2 linked regions of the Rhizobium sp. SSA_523 genome follow. The protein of the gene in region 1 interacts with the protein of each later gene in a pairwise test. Links are inferred from orthologs where the notes say so. Each region holds a gene or a part of one and is shown on either strand. Other genes may lie near its edges. The genes, in order: hflC and ftsH.

Region 1 (12,026 bases):
ATCGCATTGAACGGGATCGAGAGGCGCTCCGGCGTATCGGAGAAGGACAGGCCGATTTCGAAATGCGTATCCTGGACTTTCAGGTCCCAGAACTGGTGCTGGATGACGATGGTCATCTGCTCGGCATATTTCGATTTCAGAGCGGGGGAGATGCGCACGCCCGGCGCGCCGGTCAGGAAGGTAATGAAGAAGTGGTGATCACCCGGCAACCGTCCCGTTGCTGCCACTTCGGACAGAACCTTGCGGATAACGCCGCGCAGAGCGTCCTGCGCCAAGATATCGTAACGGATGTGATCCTGCCCCATAGGTTCTTTCTTCCAATCGAATGTCGTGTGTCAAAGGCGATTTGTTTGCCCGTTATACGGCAGGTCCGGTCCGCGCGGAAGGGCCTTCTGAACCGGCAATCATATCGAGAGGCATTGACGGGATTAGGTGAAGGCTTCTGTTGCCAGGTGCCTTCGGACCCCGCCTCAAGGGGCTAACCAAGAGGACTTAGAGCGGAATTCCCGCACCGCCATTAGGCAGCGAGAGCGTATTCCTTAGCGTTGTTGTCGTTTGCAACTACACTTGTGACCCGATAACGGCGGTATCATGCCGAGCAAAAGTTCGATCTTTACGCCCTTGTCGATCCTATTTCGCCCCCATCAAAAGCCGGTCTGTCCATCAAGGAGCGACCGACCGGTTTTTGGTGGAGGCGCCGGGTACCGCCCCCGGGTCCAATAGGTTTATTACACCGACCGTTTATTGCCATAGCCGGAGCAAGCCCCGGCAAGACTTCATATAGGGGGTTCGGGGGCAATTGAAAAGGGGGCGAGCCGGGTCTGACGCCGCGATTATTGTTCGTGCAGGTGGAGCCTGCCCTCGATGACGGTGCGCACGCCGCCGCCGATCCACAGGCGGTCGCCCTCGCGTTCCACATGCACGCGACCCGAGCGCTGCACCTGCGTGCCCTGCGCGGCGATATAGGCATCCGGTGCCAGACCGGCCGCGACCAGCCAGCTGGCCAGTCCCGCATTCAGGCTGCCGGTGACCGGATCTTCGAAGCCGGCCGCGGTGAAGGCGCGCACTTCGAAATCGCAGCGCCCGGGATCCGACGTCTGCGGATGCGGGCCGACAAGGCCGACGCGGATGCCCTTGATCTTCGAAAAATCCGGGCGGACGGCCAGAACCTCGCTTGCCGAGCGCAGCAGGAGCGCCATCCAGCCGGGTCCGTTATCCACCCAATGCGCCGCGACCACCTGCTCTTGCGTCAGATCAAGCGCCAGCCGGACGCGATCAACGAGGTCCTCTTCCACCGGACCGCTCCGCTTCAGGGGAGGCGCCTGGAAGGCAAGGCCGGAGGCGGCGGGCCGGATCTGGATAAGGCCAGCCTTACATTCCTGGCGAATCAACGGTCCACCCGCGCGGCCGCCGGCTTCCAGCCAGGCATGACAGGAGCCGAGCGTGGGATGGCCGGCAAAGGGCAGTTCCTCGAGCGGCGTGAAGATCCGCAGGCGATAATCGGCATCCGTCCGGGTCGGGCTGAGAAGGAAGGTTGTCTCGCTGAGATTGGTCCAGCGGGCAAAGGCGGCCATTTCCGCATCCGAGAGGCCGTCGGCGCCGTGGACGACAGCGAGCGGATTGCCCGCCAGCCGCTCCTGGCAGAAGACGTCGACCTGACGAAAGGCAAAGCTGGTCATGCATGAACTCCCCGGATGCGGGCCTGCCGCCTTTTGTCGGTGCCATGGAAGAGGCCGTTCCGCAAGACCGGCGCGACGGACGAGAGACGGATTAGTTCTGGATGGCGGCGCTGCGGCCCTTCAACTTCTTCGCCGTCCTCTTTATGATCGAGGCTTCGAGTCTGAAGCGCAGGACAGAAATGAAACAGTATCATGACCTTCTCCGCCACGTGATGGATACGGGCGTCGACCGCGGCGACCGCACCGGTACGGGCACGCGCTCGGTCTTCGGCTATCAGATGCGCTTCGATCTCGCGGAGGGTTTTCCCGTCCTGACGACGAAGAAGCTGCATCTCCGCTCGATCATCCATGAATTGCTGTGGTTCTTGAAGGGCGAGACCAATATTGCCTATCTCAAGGACAATGGGGTCTCCATCTGGGACGAATGGGCGGATGCCAAGGGCGAACTCGGCCCGGTCTACGGCTATCAATGGCGGTCCTGGCCGCGTCCCGAGGGCGGCAGCGTCGACCAGATCGCCAATCTCGTGGAGGGGATCAAGCGCAATCCCAATTCCCGCCGCCACATCGTTTCGGCCTGGAATCCGGCCCAGGTGGATGAGATGGCGCTGCCGCCATGCCACTGCCTCTTCCAGTTCTACGTCTCGAATGGCCGGCTGTCCTGCCAGCTGTACCAGCGCTCCGCCGACATCTTCCTCGGTGTCCCATTCAACATCGCCTCCTATGCCCTGCTGACCATGATGGTGGCGCAGGTGACGGGCCTGGAGCCGGGGGATTTCGTCCACACATTCGGGGATGCCCACATCTATTCCAACCATTTCGAGCAGGCCGAACTGCTTCTGACGCGCACGCCGAAACGCCTGCCGGTGATGGAGATCAATCCGCAGGTAAGCAATATTTTCGGCTTCACCTTCGAGGATTTCAATCTCGTCGGCTATGAGGCCGATCCGCACATCAAGGCGCCGGTGGCCGTATGACGGGGCCGGCCATTCCCCTCGTGCTGATCGCCGCGGTGGCGCAAAACAACGTCATCGGCCGCGACGGTGACATGCCGTGGAAGCTGTCGACGGATCTGAAGCGGTTCAAGCAGATGACGCTCGGCAAGCCGGTGATCGTCGGCCGCAAGACGCTGGAAAGCTTCGGTGGCCGCCCGCTGCCGGGGCGGCCGCATGTGGTGGTGACGCGTGATCCCTCGCGCGCGGTGGAGGGCTGCAGCATGGCTGCCTCGCTCGCGCAAGCAATCGAGACGGCGAGGGGGATTGCGGAAACAACCGGTGCGGACGAGATCTGCGTTATCGGCGGCGGCGAGATCTACGCCCAGGCGATGGATCGGGCCGACAGGCTTTACATCACGCATGTGGAGACCGTGATTGCCGATGGCGACACGGTCTTCCCCGCGATCGACCCTGCGATTTTCGAGAAGGTGGAGGAGAGTGCCGTCCCGGCCGGCGAACGCGATACGTTTCCCACCCGTTTCGCCATCTATCGGCGCCGGACTGCGGCAAACTGAAACAATTCGTTACCTAACACCCGCAAGTCACGTCTTCGCGCGTTGAAAGCGAACCGGCGCATACCTATAACGGGGCAATGACCCGATTGCCGCATTTGTGACGCGGCGCGTCGAGGGGTGGGAGTGACTCGAACAAAGAGGTTTTGATGCCCTGGAGCAATCAGAATGGCGGCGGTCCCTGGGGGGGCGGCGGCAATAATCAGGGGCCATGGGGCCAGGGGCCGAACCGCCCGCGTGGTGGCGGTGGCGGAAATGGCGGTGGCAACGGAGGTCCGCCGGATCTGGAGGATATCATCCGCCGCAGCCAGGACAGGCTGCGCGGTGTGGTTCCGGGCGGTTTCAATGGTGGCGTCTTCGCCATCATCCTCGTCGTGATCGCTGCCTTTGTCGTCTTCCAGTCGGTCTATACCGTGCAGCCGGATGAGCGTGGCGTCGAGCTTCGCTTCGGCAAGCCGAAGGACGAAATTTCCGGACCGGGCCTTCATTATCATTTCTGGCCGTTCGAAACCGTCGAGATCGTCAAGGTCACCGAACAGCAGATCAATATCGGCGCGCGTGGCAATGCCAATTCCAGCGAAGGTCTGATGCTGTCCGGCGACCAGAACATCGTCAACGTGCAGTTCTCGCTGCTGTTCACGGTCACCGATCCGCGTTCCTATCTCTTCAATATCGAAAATCCGAACTCGACATTGCAGCAGGTCGCCGAAAGCGCCATGCGCGAAGTCGTCGGTCGCCGCCCGGCGCAGGACGTCTTCCGCGACAACCGCGAGCAGATCTCCACCGAAGTGCGCGATATCATCCAGGGCACCATGGACACCTACGGATCCGGCGTTGCCATCAATGCCGTGCCGATCGAGGATGCGGCGCCGCCGCGCGAAGTGGCCGATGCCTTCGAAGAAGTGCAGCGCGCCGAACAGGATGAGGACCGCTTCGTCGAAGAGGCCAACCAGTATGCCAACCAGAAACTGGGTCAGGCACGCGGCCAGGCGGCCCAGGTGCGCGAAGAGGCGTCTGCTTACAAGGATCGCGTCGTCAACGAGGCGACCGGTGAGGCCCAGCGCTTCCTGTCCATCTACGATGCCTACAGGACAGCACCCGACGTAACCCGCGAGCGCATCTTCCTCGAAACCATGGAGCAGGTTCTGAAGAACTCCAACAAGATCATCCTGGATGACAAGCAGGGTGTCGTTCCGTATCTGCCGCTCAACGAGCTCACCCGCCAGGGCAATCCCCAGGCCGGCGGCGCCGTCAATCAGGGAGGCCGGCCGTGAACGCCAATCGTCTTCCAGCCATCCTGATCGGCCTCGCCGTCATCCTCTTCCTGGTCTATTCCTCGGTCTTCGTTGTGAATGCCAAGCAGCAGGCCATCGTGCTGCGCTTCGGCCAGATCCAGGACGTCAAGACCGAGCCCGGCATCTACTTCAAGCTGCCCTTCGCCTTCATGGATGCCGATCGCGTCCAGTATGTCGAGGACCGGGCACTGCGGCTCGATCTGGACAATATCCGCGTTCAGGTCCGTGGCGGCGCCTTCTACGAGGTCGATGCCTTCGTCGTCTACCGCATTACCGATGCGCGTCGTTTCCGCGAAACCGTTTCCGGCGATCGCGAATCGGCCGAATCGCGCCTGCGCACCCGTCTCGACGCGGCGCTCCGCCGGGTCTACGGTCTGCGAGACTTCAGCGCCGCCCTGTCGGATGAGCGCTCGTCGATGATGCAGGAGGTCCGCAACGATCTGCAGGCCGCTGCCGAATCGCTCGGTCTGAGCGTTCGCGACGTGCGTATCCGCCGGACCGACCTGACGCGGGAAGTCTCGCAGCAGACCTATCAGCGCATGAAGGCCGAACGTCTTGCCGAAGCCGAGCTGATCCGCGCCCGCGGTAACGAGCAGGGCCAGAGGCGTCGCGCCATTGCCGATCGCCAGGTGGTGGAGCTTGTCTCCGAAGCGCAGCGGGATTCGGAAATTCTCCGCGGTGAGGGCGATGCCGAACGCAACCGCATCTTCGGCGAAGCCTTCTCCCGCGATCCGGACTTCTTCGAGTTCTATCGGTCCATGCGCGCCTATGTCGGGGCATTGTCGGATACCGGCACGACCATGGTGCTGAGCCCGGACTCGCAGTTCTTCCGCTTCTTCAACCAAAGCTCTGCAGCGCCAGGCCCGCTTCCGGCCGAGGTTCCGGGTCAGGTTGAAGGTCAGGACGGTGGCGCCGCCGCGCCGGCGCAGGGCACTGCGCCCGTAGCCCCAGGTGCCACTCCGCCTGCGGCACCGGCGGCTCCGGCTGTCCCCGGAACGCCAGCGGCACCGGCTGGCGGCACGCGGCCCTGAGGCTGTGCGCAGACAAGCGTCAAGGATTGGCAAGGGGTGGCGAAAGCCGCCCCTTTTCATTGGAGCCACCACGATCTTCTGGGGACTCACGAAAAGGTAACTTCCCCTGTCTTCATTCCGCCTTATCTTTCAGAAAATCTGCCGTCTTTTGAACCAAGGAAGCCTGATGGTGAACTCCCTCCGAACGTCGCTCAGACAGGGCTCGGCAAGCCTGATGGCGTTGACCATGCTCGTTGCCGCTGCCGCTCCCGCATCGGCGCAAAATCCCGGGCCTGTGGCGCCTGTCCCGCCTGCGGCCCCGGCTCCTGCTGCTCCGCTTCCCGCTCCTCCGGCTCCCCCGGCTCAGGCACCCTCTGCTCAGGCACCCTCTGTTCAGGTGCCGGGCGGCCCGGCGATCGGATCTGGTCCGGCCTCGGTTGCAGGTCTGGCGGAAGGCCTGCTGGATGCGGTGGTAAACATCTCCACCTCGCAGAGCGTCAAATCCGGGACCGGCGGACCAAAGCCGGTCGTGCCGGAAGGCTCGCCCTTCCAGGAATTCTTCGACGATTTTTTCGATGGCGAGAACAAGGAACAGGGCAACCGCAAGGTCAATTCGCTCGGCTCCGGCTTCGTCATCGATCCGTCCGGCTATGTGGTGACGAACAACCACGTCATCGAAGGCGCCGATGATATCGAGGTCATCTTTCCGAACGGCAACAAGCTGAAGGCCAAGCTCGTCGGCACCGACACGAAGACCGATCTGTCGGTGCTCAAGGTCGAACCGAAGGCGCCTCTGACGGCGGTGAAATTCGGCGATTCCAGGAAGATGCGGATCGGCGACTGGGTTATGGCGATCGGCAACCCCTTCGGCCTCGGCGGATCGGTGACGGTCGGCATCATCTCCGCTCGCGGACGCAACATCAATGCCGGACCCTATGACAATTTCATCCAGACCGACGCCGCCATCAACAAGGGCAATTCCGGCGGTCCGCTGTTCAACATGACGGGCGAGGTGATCGGCATCAACACCGCCATCATTTCGCCGAGCGGCGGTTCGATCGGCATCGGTTTTGCGGTGCCGACGGAGCTTGCCCAGAATATCGTGCAGCAGCTGATCGAATTCGGCGAGACCCGCAGAGGCTGGCTCGGCGTTCGCATCCAGCCGGTAACCGACGATATTGCCGAGAGCCTCGGGCTCGACAAATCGCAGGGAGCGCTGGTGTCCGGCGTGATCAAAGGCGGTCCGGTGGATAATGGCGTCATCAAGTCGGGCGATGTGATCCTGACCTTCGACGGCAAGGCGGTGAAGGAAATGCGCGACCTGCCGCTGGCGGTGGCCGAAAGCCCGGTCGGCAAGGAGGTCGATGTCGTGATCCTGCGGGACGGCCAGCAGCAGACCGTGAAGGTCACGCTTGGCCGCCTGGAGGATTCGGCCGAGGCCGAGACGGAGGAGGCCGCGCCCGAGACCGAAGGCGATACGCCCGATCAGCAGGCGGATCCAGGTCAGGCCGAGGCGGAAGCGTCTGCGCAGATCTACGGCATGACCGTGGCCATGCTGGACGACGAAAAGCAGAAGAGCCTCGGCATTGCCGATAGCGTCGAAGGCGTGGTGATCACCGAAGTTGCCGCCGGTTCGCCCGCCGCCGAAAAAGGCCTCAAGCCGGGCGAGGTCATCGTCGAGATCGGCCAGGAATTCATGCAGACGCCGGGCGATGTCGTGGCGCGTCTGGATGCGCTGAAGGGCGAGGGGCGCCGCAATGCGCATGTGATGATCGCCAATCCGGCGGGCGAATTGCGCTTCGTCGCGCTGCCGCTCGAATAGGCGTTATGATGATCGTCCGGTCTTCACTCGGCTGAAGACCGGGCTTTCGTGCCCCCGGCGACATAGGTGACATGCCGCTTGAGATGCGGATGGGTGTCTGGAACGCGCGGATGGTCGAAATCCCGCTCCGGGCAGGCCACCATGCCGATGCGTTGCATGACGGCTGTCGAGCGGACATTGCCGGCAACGGCGAAAGAGACGATCTCCGGCAGGCGCAGCTGGTTGAAACCATGATGCAGCAGCGCCTGCGCCGCTTCGGTCACGTAGCCATTGCCCCAGAAGCGGGTGGCCAGGCGCCAACCGATCTCGATCGTGTCGATCGGGAAAATGGCCGGCATATTCGCGGGCGCAAGACCGCAAAAGCCAACCGCCTCGCCGAAATCCTTCACCTCCACGGCGTAGAAGCCGAGGCCGTCTTCGCGGATCATCGCGTTCACCCGCTCGAACAGCAGGTCGGCTTCCGCATAGGTGCGGCGGAAGGGGAAGAACTCCATGACCTTCGGATCGGCATTGATCTCCCGGAACAGGTTGCGATCCTCTTCCAGCCAGCTGCGCAAGCGCAGCCGCGGCGTTTCGAGAATGATGCGGGGCAAGGCGGGATCGGTCACGGCGCGACGAAGTCCGTCTTGCGATAGCCCTGGATGTAGAGAAGCGCCGTCAGATCGGCATGGTCGATGCGCATCCTGGCCTGTGCGGCAACCATGGGCTTGGCGTGCAGCGCAACGCCCGCACCGGCAAGCCCCAGCATTCCGAGATCATTGGCGCCGTCGCCCACCGCCATGGCCTCGTCCGGGGAAATGCCGCGCTCGGCGCAAATGCCGGCCAGGGCATCCACCTTGGCCTGTTTGCCGAGGATCGGTTCGGCCACTTCACCGGTGAGAATGCCGTCCGACTCCAGGAGGATATTGGCGCGGTTCTCGTGGAAGCCGAGCATTTCGGCAATGCGGCGGGTAAAGACGGTGAAGCCGCCGGAAACCAAAGCCGTGTAATAGCCCTTGGCGCGCATGGTCGCGATCAGTTCCGGGCCGCCCGATGTCAGCGTGATGCGTTTCTCGATGACGTCGTCCACCACCGAGATCGGCAGGCCCTTCAGAAGCGCGACACGCTCGCGCAGCGCCGGTTCGAAGGCGATCTCGCCATTCATGGCGCGGGCGGTGATCGCCGAGACCTGATCCTTCAGGCCGACCAGATCCGCCAGTTCATCGATGCATTCCTGGCCGATCATGGTCGAATCCATGTCGGCAATCAGGAAGGACTTGCGGCGGCTCTCGGCCTCCTGCACCACGAGATCGATCGGCCGGTTGCCGATGAGGGCTCGCAGAGTGGCCTCCGCAGCCTGCGCATCGGCCCCGTCCCGCAAGGCGATATCGCAGGCAATGCCGTCGGCCAGCCAGTAGAGGCCGGAGGCATTGGCGGCATTGGCGGCCTCTTCCCCCAGGCTTCCATCGAGAATGGGATTTGACGGATGGGCGATGAGCGTGGCAACGAGAGCCATGATGAAAAACCTTCGGGCAAATTGCGAGGCCATCCTGATAACCGGGCCGACGGCAGGCGGCAAGTCGGCGCTGGCTCTCGATCTTGCGGAACGGCATGACGGCGTCATCATCAATGCCGACAGCATGCAGGTCTACGACACGCTCCGCGTGCTGACGGCGCGCCCATCAGAGGCGGAATTGGCCTGGGCGCCGCATCGTTTATACGGTCATGTCGCGGCGACCACGGCCTATTCGACCGGCGACTGGCTGCGGGATGTGGAGAGACTGCTGGCCGAGGTGCGGAGAGAGAAAAAGCTGCCGATCATCATCGGCGGTACCGGCCTGTATTTCAAGGCGCTGACCGGCGGCCTCTCCGATATGCCGTCCATTCGGGACGAGCTTCGCCAGACCCTGCGCGCAAGGCTGTCATCGGAGGGGGCGGAAGCGCTCCATCGCGAGCTGGCAGAGGCCGATCCCGCCGTTGCGACGCGGCTGCAGCCGTCCGACGGGCAGCGGATCATACGCGCTTTGGAAGTGTTGGCGGCCACGGGACAGTCGATTTCCAGTTTCCAGCAGCGGCAAGGCCCCATGCTTGTCGATCCGGAGCGCGCCGAGAAGATCGTCGTGCTTCCCGAGCGTCAATGGCTGCATCAGCGGATCGACCAGCGCTTTGCCTTGATGCTGGAGCAGGGCGCGGTGGAGGAGGTCGAGGCGCTGCTTGCGCTTTCGCCGGCGCCGGACCTGCCGGTGATGAAGGCGATCGGCGTGGCTGAAATCGCCGCCATGCTTCAGGGCAAAATGCGCCGGGAGCTGGTGATCGAGCGCGGCCAGGCATTGACCCGGCAATATGCCAAGCGGCAGATGACCTGGTTCCGCAATCAGATGGACGAGAGCTGGCGCCGCATCGATCCCTCTTCGCCTTCGGACTGACGGTCAAGAATGGCTGCGATGGCATCCGGCCGCACGGGCGACCACGCTCGGATGCTGCGGCCTTTGCGGCCGCGGCGGGTGAGACTTCTCGTTAATCCTTGTCGTAAAGACTGCTCAACGGCTTGCGCAACAGTCTCTCGCGCAGCGAGCCTGCGCCTTCGCGGCGCAGGAGAGACGAGCGCGGGCTCACCTCGTCGGTATCACGCAACCTTGCTGCCTGTGGCGTCATGCCGGAGCCGGGAGACAACCCGGCGGACGGGGCGGGCGACGTTCCAGGCTGCGGGCCGGGCAGAGAGCCAGGCAAGGAGTTCGTCGCAGGATGGGAGAAGGCGCCGGAGGCCGCCTGGGGCTGGCTCACGTCGCGCCGGATGATCCGGTTCTCCGCTGCAGGCGGATAGCTGCTGGCGCGACTACCCGGCAGCATGTCGGGCCGATAGGGTTCGAGCCCAGGCTGAGCGGCGGATGGCGACGCATCCGAACCGAGTTCGGTGCGCCAGCGGGCAAGTTCGGCATCATCGGCAGCAAGGTCCAGCGCGGCGCGCTGCTCGCCATCGGCGGCCGACAGGGACTTCTGGAAGTTGCTGATATCGGGACCGGACACGGCCCGCATGCGGGACACCACCTTGCGCAGGTCGACATTGTCCGGCGTGATCTCGCTGCCCTTGTCGGATACGCCGTTGGCTTTCGGCAGGCGATCCTGATCCACCCGGGCAAAGCGCATGCGCATCGGAACGCTGATGGCTTCGCCGAAGGCGATCGCCTCGCCATTGCCGATCGACGACAGGAAGCTCATCGTCGACAGCGAGGAATTGGGAATGGCCGAGCGGATGATCTCCTGGTCGCTATCGTTTGACAGCCGCATGGCAAAGACGGTGGAGCACTGCGACAGGATGGTCTGGTCCAGTTCCCCCGGACGCTGCGTGATGACGCCGAGCGAGACGCCGTATTTCCGGCCCTCCTTGGCGATGCGGGCAATGGCCTGGCGGGTGGGGAAGAAGCCGAGTTCGCGATCAGCAGGCACGTAGCGGTGTGCCTCTTCGCACACGACCAGCATGTGAATGGCGCCTTCGCTCCACAAGGCCAGTTCGAACGACATGCGGCAGAGAATGGAGGCGACCGAATTGACGATTTCCGACGGAATGCCCGCCAGCTGGAAGATCGAGATCGGCTTGTCGCCGCCCGGTATGCGGAAGATATGCGCAATGGTCTCCATGATCGTATCGTTGATCGTGTTGTTGGAGAACATGAAATGGTAGCGCGGATCGTTGATCGCCGCCATGATGCGCACTTTCAGCGAGCGCAGGATCGGCTTTTCGGCGCGTCCCTCGAGCCGGCCGATGCGTTCATCGACCAGCGCCAGGAGATCCGCCATGCGGTAGGGAACAGGCGTGTCGGCGGTGACGGAGCTTTTCTCCGTCGTGCGCCGCATCAGCGGGTTGTCGCTGCCGCGGAAGGCGCGCTTGGCCTCCGGAATGAGGTCGCGCAGGACGTCGAGCTCTTCCGGCACGGGCGGGCGTCCGCGAAACAGCACTTCGGCGAATTCTTCGAGCCGCATCAGCCAGAAGGGCAGATCCAGCGTATCGGTATCGATGACCACGGATCGGGCCGGAAAGGCGGCGGCGAATTCATTGTGCGGATCGAGGATCAAGACCCGCAGCTTCGGATCGGCTTCAATTGCCTTGTGCAGAAGCAGCGAGACGGCCGTCGACTTGCCGACGCCGGTGGATCCGACGATGGCGAAGTGCTTCGACAGCATGGAGGGGATGTGGATCGTCGCGTCGATCGAATCATCCTGGGTGAGCGAGCCGATCACGCAGGTATCCGATTTTCCGGTGTCGTAGATCCGCATGAGATCGGTCGAGCGGATACGGTGCGCGATCGCGCCGAGATGCGGATAGCGCGAAATGCCGCGGGTGAAGCGCTCGCTGCCATCCAGGCCGACCTGCACTTCGCCCAGCAGCTCAACCTCGATATGAAACTCGTTGTCATGGCCTTCCAGCCAGGATTGGGAGCCCGTCGACATCGAGCAGGTGAGGGCGACGACGCGGTTCTGGCCGACGCCGATCGAGATCAGGCGGCCGACGGACCACAATTCGGCCATATCGGTCGAGCCATGTTCCGCAATCGCGGCAATGGTGGCACGCGCGCCCGAACAGGCGACGACGCGGCCCAGCATGCGGTTGCGGGGATGCATGGCATCGCGGCGTTCCTGTTCGCCGGCGGACGGGGATTGGTGCAACTCGTGATTACGCAATGGTCGGCCCCTGTCATCGGGCTAATGCTGTGGCTGAACCGCCAAACACACACTCTC
Region 2 (11,896 bases), 510 kb from region 1 along the record:
CCAGCTCAGCCAGGGCATGACGGCCTGCATGTCGGCAGTCTCGATCGTTGCGCCGGCCCAGATCCGCAGACCGGAGGGTGCATCGCGATAGGCACCGATATCGAGCGCGACGTTTTCCTTCTCCAGGAGCGCGACGACGCCCTTGGCGAAAGCCGCCTGCTGATCGGCATCCAGAGCCTGAACCTGCGGATCGACGATCTTCAGGCAGACGGATGTGTTGGAACGGGTCGCAGGATCGACCGCAAGATTGGCGATCCAGTCATGAGCCTCGACGAAATCGAAGATCACCTTGGCATTGGCATCGGCCCGTGCCACGAGCGCCTGAAGGCCGCCGAGCGATTTCGCCCAGTTCAGCGCATCCAGATAATCTTCCACGCAGAGCATGGACGGCGTGTTGATCGTCTCGCCGGTGAAAATGCCCTCGATCAGCTTGCCGCCCTTGGTCATGCGGAAGATCTTCGGCAGCGGCCAGGCCGGGGTGTAGCTTTCCAGCCGCTCGACAGCGCGCGGGCTGAGGATGAGCATGCCGTGGCCGCCCTCCCCGCCCAGCACTTTCTGCCAGGAGAAGGTAACGACATCGAGCTTGGAGAAATCCATGGTCTGCGCGAAGGCCGCCGATGTGGCGTCGCAGATCGTCAGGCCCTTGCGATCAGCAGGGATGAAATCCGCATTGGGAACGCGCACGCCGGACGTCGTGCCGTTCCAGGTAAAGACGACATCGCGGTCGAAATCGACCTCGGCGAGGTTCGGAAGCAGGCCGTAATCGGCCTCGAACTTGCGAACATCCTTGAGCTTCAGCTGCTTGACGACATCCGTCACCCAGCCGGCGCCGAAGCTTTCCCAGGAGACCATGTCCACGCCACGCTCGCCGAGCAGCGACCACATGGCCATTTCGACGGCACCGGTATCGGAGGCCGGAACGATGCCGATGCGGTAATCCGCCGGCACCTGAAGAATATCACGGGTAAGGTCGATGGCCTGCTTCAGCTTCGCCTTGCCGATCTTCGCGCGGTGCGAACGCCCAAGCGGCGCGTCGGAAAGGGCATCAAGCGACCAACCGGGGCGCTTGGAGCAAGGGCCAGAAGAGAAATGGGTATTGTTCGGACGCAGGTCCGGCTTTGCGAGATTCGCCATTTGGCTATCCTTCCAGATAGAAAGCCTCTCGTTGGGGAGAGGTGTCCCGCCGCCGTGTTTAGGGGAGAAGCGGGTTCCGGTCAAGGCGCGGCGGCTGGCGGATGACGGTTTTTTCTCTGCGCAAGAGAGGGTCCGGCCAAACGAAAACAGGGCCGCCTTTCGGCGACCCTGTCGAGCAATGGTGAGATTGCCGGGCGATTACTTGTAGATGATCGGCTGCGGCGGAACTTCTTCCGGCACGTAAGGGGCAGCGCAACCGCCGAAAGTGTAGCGCGCACCGACGCGCGCCTCATGCAGGTCGAAGCCCTTGTCGAAGCCCGGACCGCCATTCTGGTTGTAGCCGAACATATCGCCGCCCTGGACATGGCGATAGCGATAGCCGACATCCGCCTTGAGATTGCAGGTGACATCGATCGTCGCACCGGCCATCAGGGCATAGGTGAAGCGCCAGCTGCCCTTGCCGCCATGTTCGATGGTGGGATCGCAACCGCTGCCATTATCGGCGCAGGAGGTGTTGCGCAGCTTGTCCCATTTGACATAGGTGCCGCCGATGCCGGCGCCGACATAGGGCGTGATGTAGCCATAGGTACCGAGATCGACATAGGCATTGGCCAGCAGGCTGTAGGCGCGCATGCTCGACCGGTCATGCGAGGTGCAGGGGCCGACGCAGGCACCGAAACCTGCGCCGCTGCCGCGCGTCGAGCCTTCGAACTTCGCCTTGTTGAAATAGTCGAAGGTCAGATCGGTGCGCAGATAGCTGTTCACCTGATAGCCGACGCCGGCGCCGAGCGTCAGACCGTCACGCAGCTTGGCTGTATGGAAATCGGCCTTGGCTCCGGTGTAATTGCCCTGGTAGAAATCCGCGCCGTCGAAATCGGTGAAACCGTAGCCGATATCGCCGCGCAGATACCAGCCGCTGGACGATTGCTGCACCTGGACTTCCGGCACATCGGTAAAGGCCGGTTCCGGCTGCGGCTGATACACGTCGGCCGCATGCGCCGTCCCTGCCGCCAAGGCAATGGCAATCGCGCCCATCAATGTCTTCTTCATGGATCCTGCTCCAACTTCGAATTAATCGGCGCGCTCAGGCGGCCCTGATCCCTCGTGAAATCTAACGAATATGATTAACGAGAAAGGTTAAGGACCGTTTAAGAGAGAAGAAGCCTGAGCACTGGTCGCGTTTTTTTGGACCAGATGAAGATGAGGACCAGGTGTGTCGTCCTTTCGACCTGCCTCGACTGGTCTGCACCAGACGATCTTCGTCCGGTCGCGGATCTCGCCGCAGGCCCGGCCAGATATGGGTTCGAAATGAAAGCCGAAGAAAAGAACGGCAAAAGGCCCGCCTCGTTACGGAGGCGGGCCTTGGAAAACCATTAGGCGCATCGACCGGCGCCAGGATATTTTCCGATAGCGCCGTCAGGCGGCGGTGCGCACATTGGCAATGGCGCCGACCAGATCATCGACAATGCGTTCGATCTGGCTGCGGTCGTCGCCCTCGGCCATCACGCGGATCAGCGGTTCGGTACCGGAGGGGCGGATGACCAGCCGGCCCCGCGCGCCGAGTTCCGCCTGCGCGCTTTCGATCGCCTGGCGGACGATGATGTCCTCCAGCGGCGCGCCGCCGGCAAACCGTACATTGCGCAGCAGCTGCGGCACCGGCTCGAAGCGGCGGCATACTTCGCTCACCGGCTGGCCGAGCCGCTTCACCCGTGCCAGGATCTGCAGCGCGGCCACCAGGCCGTCACCCGTCGTGCCAAAATCCGACATGACGATATGGCCGGATTGCTCCCCGCCAATGTTGAAATCATGATGGCGCATATGTTCGACCACATAACGGTCGCCGACCTTGGTGCGGGCCAGCGTCAGACCCTTGCCCTGCAGGAAGCGCTCCAGGCCGAGATTGGACATGACGGTGGCGACGATCCCGCCGCCGCGCAGCTTTTCCTCCGCCGCCCAGCTTTCGGCGATCACCGCCATCAGCTGGTCGCCATCGATGATCTCGCCATTCTCGTCGACGATGATCACCCGGTCGGCATCGCCATCCAGCGCAATGCCGATATCGGCCCGCACTTCGTGAACCTTCCGACGCAGCGCCTCGGGGCTGGTGGAGCCGCAATCGAGATTGATATTCGTGCCGTTCGGCGTATTGCCGATCGTCACCACATCCGCCCCCAGCTCCCAGAGCGCTGCCGGAGCCACTTTATAGGCCGCACCATTGGCGCAATCGATCGCAATCCTGAGGCCGGACAGAGTCACATCGCGCGGCAGGGTGCGCTTGACGAATTCGATGTAGCGATAGATGTCGCCGTCGACGCGCTTGGCTCGGCCGATCTCGCTGGGCTTGGCCAATTGCGAAAAGAGATCCTTGTTGTCGAGCAGGTCCTCGATCTCCAGCTCCAGCTCGTCCGACAGCTTGTAGCCGTCAGGCCCGAAGAGCTTGATGCCGTTATCGGCAAAGGGATTGTGCGAGGCCGAAATCATGACGCCGATATCGGCGCGCAGCGAGCGGGTCAGCATGGCAACGGCAGGCGTCGGAATGGGACCCAGCAGGAAGACATCGAGGCCGGCGGCCGTGAAGCCGGCAACCAGAGCGTTTTCCAGCATATAGCCGGAAAGGCGCGTATCCTTGCCGATCACCACCCGGTGCCGGTGATTGCCGCGCCGGAAGATGGTTCCCACCGCAATCCCCACCCGCATGGCGAGATCCGGTGTCATGGGGAAGACATTGGATTGTCCGCGAATGCCATCAGTGCCAAAGTAACGGCGTGCCATGCGTGACGAGCTCCTTGAAATCCGCGCGTGTTCTTCAACGCGTCTTGTTGTCCATCGGCCGCCGAGGCGCATTGCCGTCTGCGGCGAGCATGTCCGCTCATGCCACAGATGACCTCGGCTGGCACATAAATTAGCGTCAAAATTGATTATATCCCGTTACCGAAGCCTTATACTTCAGCGTTCTCTGAAACAAAAAGGCCGCCGGAGAGATCCCGGCGGCCTTGAAGTGGAGATGCTCGCTGCCCGGAGGGCCGATCACATCAATGCGGCTGCGGTTCCAGCCCGCCTTCCGGCTCGCCATCGCTCTTGGGCTCGTCCCGCTTGGGACCCGCCTTCGGAACGGCGGAACCACGGGCGGTCGGGCTGTCGTCACCGGCATCGCGTGCGGGCTTTTCGCCCTTCAGCAGCGACTTGATTTCCTCGCCGGACAGCGTCTCGTATTCCAGGAGCCCTTCCGCCAGCGTGACGAAATCGTCATGCTTGTCGGTCAGGATGCGACGCGCCTCGGTATAGGCCTCGTCTATCAGACGGCGCACTTCCGTATCGATCTTCTGGGCCGTGGCTTCGGAGACATTCTTGGACTGCGACACCGAGTGACCCAGGAAGACTTCCTGCTGGTTCTCGCCATAGGCAACCTGGCCGAGCACGTCGGAAAAGCCCCATTGCGTGACCATGGCGCGGGCAAGCTTGGTGGCCTGCTCGATATCGGAAGAGGCGCCGGAGGTGATGTTCTCCTTGCCGAAGGTCAATTCTTCGGCCACGCGGCCGCCCATCATGATCACCAGACGCGAGACCATCCACTTGTAGCTCATGGAATAGCGGTCGCCTTCCGGCAGCTGCATGACCATGCCCAACGCGCGACCGCGCGGGATGATGGTTGCCTTGTGGAGCGGATCGGCGACAGGCACGTTGAGCGCGGTGATGGCATGACCGGCTTCATGATAAGCGGTCAGCTTCTTCTCCGCCTCGGTCATGGCCGAGGAGCGCCGCTCGGCGCCCATCATGATCTTGTCCTTGGCGTCTTCGAATTCCTGCATGGTGACGAGACGCTTGTTGCGCCGCGCCGCCGTCAGGGCGGCCTCGTTGACGAGGTTCATCAGATCGGCGCCGGAAAAGCCGGGCGTGCCGCGGGCCAGAACCTTGAGATCGACATTGGGTGCCAGCGGCACGTTGCGGGCATGCACCTTGAGAATGCGCTCGCGGCCGACAATGTCCGGATTGGGCACGACCACCTGGCGGTCGAAACGGCCGGGACGCAGAAGGGCCGGATCCAGCACGTCGGGACGGTTGGTCGCGGCGATCAGGATAATGCCCTCATTGGCCTCGAAACCATCCATCTCGACCAGCAGCTGGTTGAGGGTCTGCTCGCGTTCGTCATTGCCGCCGCCGAGACCGGCGCCGCGATGACGACCGACCGCGTCGATTTCATCGATGAAGATGATGCAGGGCGCGTTCTTCTTCGCCTGCTCGAACATGTCGCGTACGCGGGAGGCACCGACGCCGACGAACATTTCGACGAAATCCGAACCCGAAATGGTGAAGAAGGGCACATTGGCCTCGCCGGCAACCGAGCGCGCCAGGAGGGTCTTACCCGTGCCGGGCGGTCCGACCAGCAGCACGCCGCGCGGAATGCGGCCGCCGAGCCGCTGGAACTTCTGCGGATCACGCAGGAATTCCACGATCTCCTCGAGATCCTGCTTGGCCTCGTCGACGCCTGCGACATCGTCGAAGGTCACGCGGCCATGCGCTTCCGTCAAAAGCTTCGCCTTCGACTTGCCGAACCCCATGGCGCCGCGCGAACCGCCCTGCATCTGCCGCATGAAGAACAGCCAGACGCCGAGGATGAGCAGCATGGGCAAAAGCGTGCCGACATAGCTCAGGAAGCCCGAGGAGCCATCGGTTTCAGGCCGGGCCGCGATCGTCACATTCTTCGACTGCAGACGCTGGATCAGGCTGTCATCGACCACGGGAGAATAGGTCTGGAAGCCCGTCCCGCTGTCGTTATAGGTGCCTGTCACCCGGTTGCCGGTGACCATGACGTCACGCACGCGGCCGGAATCGACATCGCGCAGGAATTGCGAGTAGGGAACCTCTCGCGAACTCGATTGCGACGGCGCCGTCTGGAACATGCTGAACAGAGCGATCAGCAAGAGGGCGATTATCGCCCAGAGGGCGAAATTACGAAAGTTTGGGTTCATCGAACTCCCCGGACACTGACGGCACGCTCACTGGCAGCCGCCTTACTTGTCCTCTAACATAGGATTGCGGCGAAGCCTTGCCAAGGCAAGGCTGATGCTCATGATGATTTATACCAAAGATCCTTGACGGGAATCGGCGCCGGAAAGGCAAATTTGCTCTAAACTCCGTCATTTGCATCCTGTCACCCGGAATGGCAAAGGCGGCAGATCCTCCTGCAGCCCGAACTGGCATCGAAGCCTTTGCGCGAGCGCCAGATCGAAGGAGGGCAGAAACCGCTCGAAGGGCAGGAGAACCGGCTCGATCTCGACGCCGGCGGGCATCGTAACGCTTTGGCCCCTGCCCTTGGCGATCCCGTCTCCCGTCATCGCCACAGCCGGCTCTGCCGCATCCGCCGCCTCGGCCGGCACACAAAGCGGAAAGCTGCGGGTGCTGAGCTGCGCAATCCGCCGGGGCAGATCCTCGTCCGCAGGCGGAAGGCCCGGCAATCGCTGCGGCAAAAGGTCTGGCGGAGGCGGCGCGACGCGCAGCCGCGCCGCACTGCCATTCCTTATGCGAAAGCGCCCATCCCAGATCGCGCTTTCGCCAGCCTCCACGAACAGCACCGGAAGGCCCCTCTCCTCGCGCAGCAGAAAGAGCGCCTCGCGCCGGCGCTCGAAAACCACGCCACCCGCCGTCACGCGGCAGGCCGGCTGTCCCCGGAGCGATGCCATGACGCGCGCCATGCTGTTGCGCGAGGGCACGTGCGGCTTGCCGCCCAGCACCGCCGCGGTCATGCCGAGCGCATGCGTGAGGACATCCAAAGGCTCGTCGAGCGCGGCGGCCGAAAAGCGGGCCACGGGCGCGGCACGGCGTTCCATCATGGAAGGATGCAGAAAGGCGTGATGGAGACGGAGATGGCGGTCGAGAAGCCCTGCCGCCGCCTGATTGAGGCCGATCCTTGCCGCGCCGGCCGCGCGGATCTGCCGCAGGCGGTGCGAAGCCTCCGCAAGGTCGAGCTGGCGGGAGGCCCGCAGCGCCGCACGCTCGAAGCGCAGATCGACATTGCTCGGATCGTCGATAAAGCCGATGCCCTGATCGCAAAGCCATTCGCGCAGCGCCTGACGGCGGCTGGCGAGCAATGGCCTGGCCAGCCAGATCCTGGTGTCGAGAAGCACCGCCGGCGCCATGCCCGCCGTGCCGATGCCGGCCGCGCCGCCCGGCCGGGCGGCCCGCATGTCGACGGTCTCGATCTGGTCGTCCAGCGTATGGCCGGTCACGATCAGCGACGCGCCCTGCGCCGCGGCAATCTCGAGCAGAAGATCGTATCGCGCCTGCCGGGCCGCGGCCATCAGCCCGCTTTGCGGCTTTACCCCCTCCCAGCGGCGGGTGACATGCGTGATCCCCCGCTCCTGGCAGAAGCGCGCGACACTGCGCGCCTCGTCAGCGGCCTGCGGTCGCATGGCGTGGTCGATGGTCGCGGCGATCACCTCGCAGCCGGCATCCGGACACGTCTTGGACAGGGACCATAACAGGGTGAGAAGGCCGAGCGAATCGCTGCCTCCGGAAACGGCGACGAGAATGCGGGCGGGCCGCACCAGTTGGGACAGGAAGCGCTCCAGCGCCTCGATCGGCAAAAGCGGCGGATCACCGGCCGCAGCCTGCGCCGCCAGGCCCATATCAGCAGCTCAGCCGCTTTTCTTCGCTTGCCACTTTGCCCAGAACCGGCTTCGAGGCCGTGGGATAGCGTTTCGACACCTCGCGCAGCGTGGCGCAGGCGGTTTCGCGATTGTCGAGGGCGGCCAGCGACATTCCGAGCTTCAACAGCATTTCCGGAGCCTTGGGCGAGGTGCTGAAAGTCTGATGCGCATTCAGGAAGGTGCGGGCGGCATCATTATACTTTCCCTGGGAATATTGCGCCTCGCCCAGCCAGAAATTGGCATCGGCCGCGCGCGCGCTCTTCGGGAAGGCCTGCAGGTAACGGGTGAATTCCGATTCGGCGACCTTGTAATCGCCCGACAGGACATGGTCATAGGCAGCGCGATAGGCATCGCTCTCGCTTCCGAGCGACGCCGTCTGCTGCGGATCGGAGGCCGGCGCAGCGCCGGTATCGACGCCGGGAAGACTGGCCGAGCCGTTGCGCGCGCCGCGATTGATATCCGCGCCGACCGGCTGGCCGCTCTTGTCCACCTCCAGCGAACCAAGCGTGGTTTCGCCCGGTGCGGTCTTCGATGCCGTCGGGCTGCGCGGCGCCGAAGATGGCGCAGCGCCGGCCGATGGTGGCGTCGCACTGGCTGACGGCGGTGTCGTGCCGGCTGCGGGCGTGTCCTGAATGATCAGGCCGACCTCATCGCTAGTGTTTTTTTTTGAGCCGGCTGCCGGCGCGGCAGCGACTGCGGGAGCAGACGAGCCGCCCGATCCGCTTTTCTCCAGTTCCTGGAAGCGAAATTCGTTGTCCTCCTGCGTCTTTCGCATGTTCTCCTGGATCTGGAGAAGCTGGAAGCTCATATCTTCCAGACGGCCGGTCAGCTGGCGAACCTGCTCCTCCAGCTGCTGGATACGCACCGCATCGGCGGAGCTCTGGGCCATGATCACCGGCGCCTGGGCCTGCGCAACGGGGCGCTCCCTGCCCTGGAACACATCCTGGAGGGTGAAGGCCGAAGCGGGCGCGATCGTGCCGCCGAGGCAAAGGCTGCCCAGAGCGGTGGCGAGGACGAGTTTCTTCATGATCTTCGATCTGCTCATCGTAAAGGCTGCTCCCTTGACAGCGCAGACAGACGGATTTCATCGGTATTGGCATTACACCAACACGGGCATTCTGGGGAGAATATGGCGGTTTCGGCCAAATTCGACATTTGACCGAAACCGGATCACCTCATCCGGCGACAGCGGCAAGCTGCGCCGGCATGCGCGGATCAGGAACCGGCACCGCCCAGAACGGTGACAGCGCGACGGTTCTGCGACCAGCACGAGATATCGTCGCACACGGCCACCGGACGTTCCTTGCCGTAGGAAATGGTGCGCATGCGATTGGCCGGCACACCGCGCGAGGCCAGGTAGTCACGCGTTGCGGCTGCACGGCGGGCGCCGAGCGCCAGGTTGTATTCGCGCGTGCCGCGCTCATCCGCATGGCCTTCGATGGTGATGGCATAGTTCGGATAGCGCATCAGCCACTGGGCCTGGCGGGCCAGCGTCTGCTGGGCGTCGGCGCGGATCGAGGTCGAATCGGTATCGAAGAAGATACGGTCGCCGACATTCACGGTGAAGTCCTGCGAGGAACCCGGCGTTGCCGCACCGGCGCCGCCGCCGGCACCCAGGCCGAGTTCGCCGGCGCTGTTCGGCATGTTCTTCTTGTTGGCGCAACCTGCCAGGGCCAGAGCGACGGTCATTGCGATGACGGCCGGATTGCGTGCCAGGGTCTGCATGCGGCTCATTGCCGGGATATGGGTACGGCTCATCGCCGGTCTCTCCTTGATCAGAAAATGGGAAGCGTCGTCGGATGCTTTAGCGTTGCCGGACTGTAATCTTTCCTGGTTAACCCTCTTCCAACCAATATGGTTAATACTCCGTTAAAAGAGGGCAGTTATGCCGCATTTTCAGGTGATTGCGGCAGTAACGTGGCGAACGGCGCCGTCGGCAGCCGCTATTCCAGCAGCGGCGACCAGGCCGGGTCGGATGCATAGGCCGGCGTTTTGATCGCCTGCTCGTTGTAACCGGTGAGATCGATGGAGAAGAGCTGCGGGCCGCCGGAGCCGGCCGGCTGGCGGAAGAACATCAGCACGCGGCCGTTCGGCGCCCAGGTCGGACCCTCGTTGTGGAAGCCGCTGGTCAGGATGCGCTCGCCCGAGCCGTCGGGCTTCATGACGCCGATGGAGAACTTGCCGCCTGATTGCTTGGTGAAGGCGATCAGGTCACCGCGCGGCGACCAGACCGGCGTCGAATAGGAGCCGTCGCCGAAGGAGATGCGGGTCTGGCCCGTGCCGTTGGCGGCCATCACGTAGAGCTGCTGGCGCCCGCCGCGATCGCTTTCGAAGACGATCCGCTGGCCATCGGGAGAATAGGAGGGCGAGGTATCGATGGCTGCCGTATTGGTCAGCCGGGTCGTGGTGCGCGACCTCAGATCCATGGTGTAGATATTGGCATTGCCGTCCTGCTGGAGGCTCATGATCACCTTCTGGCCATCGGGCGAGAAGCGCGGGGCGAAAGTCATGCCGGGAAAATTGCCGACGACTTCGCGCTGCCCGGTTTCCAGCTGCAGCAGGTAGACGCGCGGCTGCTGGCCTTCAAAGGACATGTAGGTGACTTCCTGCCGGTTCGGCGAGAAGCGCGGCGTCAGCACGATGTTCTTGGCATCGGTCAGCGTGCGGACGTTGAAGCCGTCCTGGTCCATGATCGCAAGCTGACGCTGGCGGGCATTCTTGGGCCCGTTCTCGGAAACGAAGACGACCCGCGTATCGAAATAGCCCTTCTCGCCGGTGATGCGCTCGTAAATGGCATCGGCGATGATATGCGCGACGCGGCGCCAGTTTTCCGGCTGGGTGAAGAATTGCTGGCCCGTCATCTGCTGGCCGCCGAATGTATCCCAGAGACGGAATTCCGCCCGCAGGCGGCCATCGCCCTCACGCGTCACGCGGCCGGTGACGAGCGCCTGGGCATTGATGGCCTTCCAGTCCTCGAAACGCGGCATCTGGTCAGGATTGGCGATCTTCTCGATGAAGGCCGCCTTGTTGACCGGCGCAAACAGGCCGGAGCGCTGAAGATCGGCGGCAATGACGCTGGCAACCTGTGCACCGAGATCGCCCTGCGACTGGAAATCGGTGACGGCGATGGGCAAGGGCTCCACATTGCCCTTGTTGATGTTGATTTCTACCAGCGCATGCGCAGGCGCCGCGAACATGACGGTCATCCCTGCCAGGGCGATCATCATTCGGATCAGCGAGCGTTTGATCATCATTAAATGCCTTTCAGCTTGAGCGCGTGGCGCGACGAAGGGGCTTCGCGAACGCGCTTCACAGGAGTTCGCTGGGGTCGAAGTTGACGACAACTTCGCTCCAGGCGTCGTATTTGTCCGCCGGAAGGTTCCGGAACGGCGATGACTTCATGACCGCGCGACGCGCACCGCCTGAAAGCACCCGGCGTGCCGATTCCGAACCGCCGGTCGCCGTCACTTCGGGCTCGCCGACGATCGCGCCGGCCTGGTCCAGCTTGATCTTGACCTGGATGCGCACATCGGTGGCATCGGCCATGCCGGGAATGATCGACCAGTTGTTCTGGATCTGGCCGCGCAATGCGTCGATTTCGCTCTGGGAGAGCTTGTCGCCGCCCGTCGTCTTCTTGCCGCCGAGCGCTGCCGTTTCGGTCGAGCGCTTGGCACCGCCGCCGGATGCATCCTGCTTGTTCAGCAGGGCTGCGATCTGGTCGGCATTGAAATTGCTGTCCTTGGACGAGGTGGATTTCGCCGTTTCCTGCTTCTTGTCCGCCACCTTCTTGTCGGGCGTCTTTTCGGCAGGCTTCTGCTCCGGCTTCTGCTCGACAGGCTTCTCCGCCGGCTTGGCTTCCTGCGGCTTGGGCGGCTCCGGACGGCTGGCCGGCACCGGCGCTGCGTCCGGCAGGGGAATGGCATCGCTCTGCTGCGGCTGGGGCTTCGTCTCCGGCTGCGGCTCAGGCGTCGGCTTGGGCGGCGTGACCTCCGGCTTCGGCTGCGGCAGCGCGGCGATTTCCTGCGGCTTCGGCGCCGTCTCTTCCTTGACGATCTCCTTGACCTGGTTGTTCTCGGTGGTCGGATCCGGCAGCGGCTTCTCGGTCTTTTCCGGCG

Evidence for each region.
Region 2: the proteins of hflC (region 1) and ftsH interact in binary tests that used the Escherichia coli proteins (3 or more experiments, as listed by UniProt). The link is inferred for Rhizobium sp. SSA_523 from one-to-one orthologs.

The regions. Positions count from the first base shown.
Region 1 is NZ_CP129382.1:1,384,194-1,396,219, reverse strand. The notes cover bases 3,482-6,481. They hold hflC (protease modulator HflC), read left to right. Parts: upstream 3,482-4,453; coding sequence 4,454-5,509; downstream 5,510-6,481. Other genes in these bases: QTJ18_RS15150 (Do family serine endopeptidase), read left to right, coding at 5,676-6,481; hflK (FtsH protease activity modulator HflK), read left to right, coding at 3,482-4,457. In the rest of the region: QTJ18_RS15185 (SspB family protein), read right to left, coding at 1-305; QTJ18_RS15175 (PhzF family phenazine biosynthesis protein), read right to left, coding at 834-1,679; QTJ18_RS15170 (thymidylate synthase), read left to right, coding at 1,859-2,653; QTJ18_RS15165 (dihydrofolate reductase), read left to right, coding at 2,650-3,186; more of hflK, read left to right, coding at 3,333-3,481; more of QTJ18_RS15150, read left to right, coding at 6,482-7,310; QTJ18_RS15145 (GNAT family N-acetyltransferase), read right to left, coding at 7,334-7,918; phosphoserine phosphatase SerB, read right to left, coding at 7,915-8,805; tRNA (adenosine(37)-N6)-dimethylallyltransferase MiaA, read left to right, coding at 8,804-9,715; QTJ18_RS15130 (ATP-binding protein), read right to left, coding at 9,807-11,909.
Region 2 is NZ_CP129382.1:1,896,685-1,908,580, forward strand. The notes cover bases 3,636-6,505. They hold ftsH (ATP-dependent zinc metalloprotease FtsH), read right to left. Parts: upstream 6,105-6,505; coding sequence 4,167-6,104; downstream 3,636-4,166. Other genes in these bases: glmM (phosphoglucosamine mutase), read right to left, coding at 3,636-3,906; tilS (tRNA lysidine(34) synthetase TilS), read right to left, coding at 6,273-6,505. Also shown: QTJ18_RS17465 (phosphoserine transaminase), read right to left, coding at 1-1,134; QTJ18_RS17470 (outer membrane protein), read right to left, coding at 1,333-2,184; more of glmM, read right to left, coding at 2,551-3,635; more of tilS, read right to left, coding at 6,506-7,760; tol-pal system protein YbgF, read right to left, coding at 7,762-8,808; peptidoglycan-associated lipoprotein Pal, read right to left, coding at 8,997-9,539; Tol-Pal system beta propeller repeat protein TolB, read right to left, coding at 9,725-11,032; QTJ18_RS17505 (PspC-like choline-binding domain-containing protein), read right to left, coding at 11,091-11,896. UniProt on the Escherichia coli protein: Acts as a processive, ATP-dependent zinc metallopeptidase for both cytoplasmic and membrane proteins. Plays a role in the quality control of integral membrane proteins.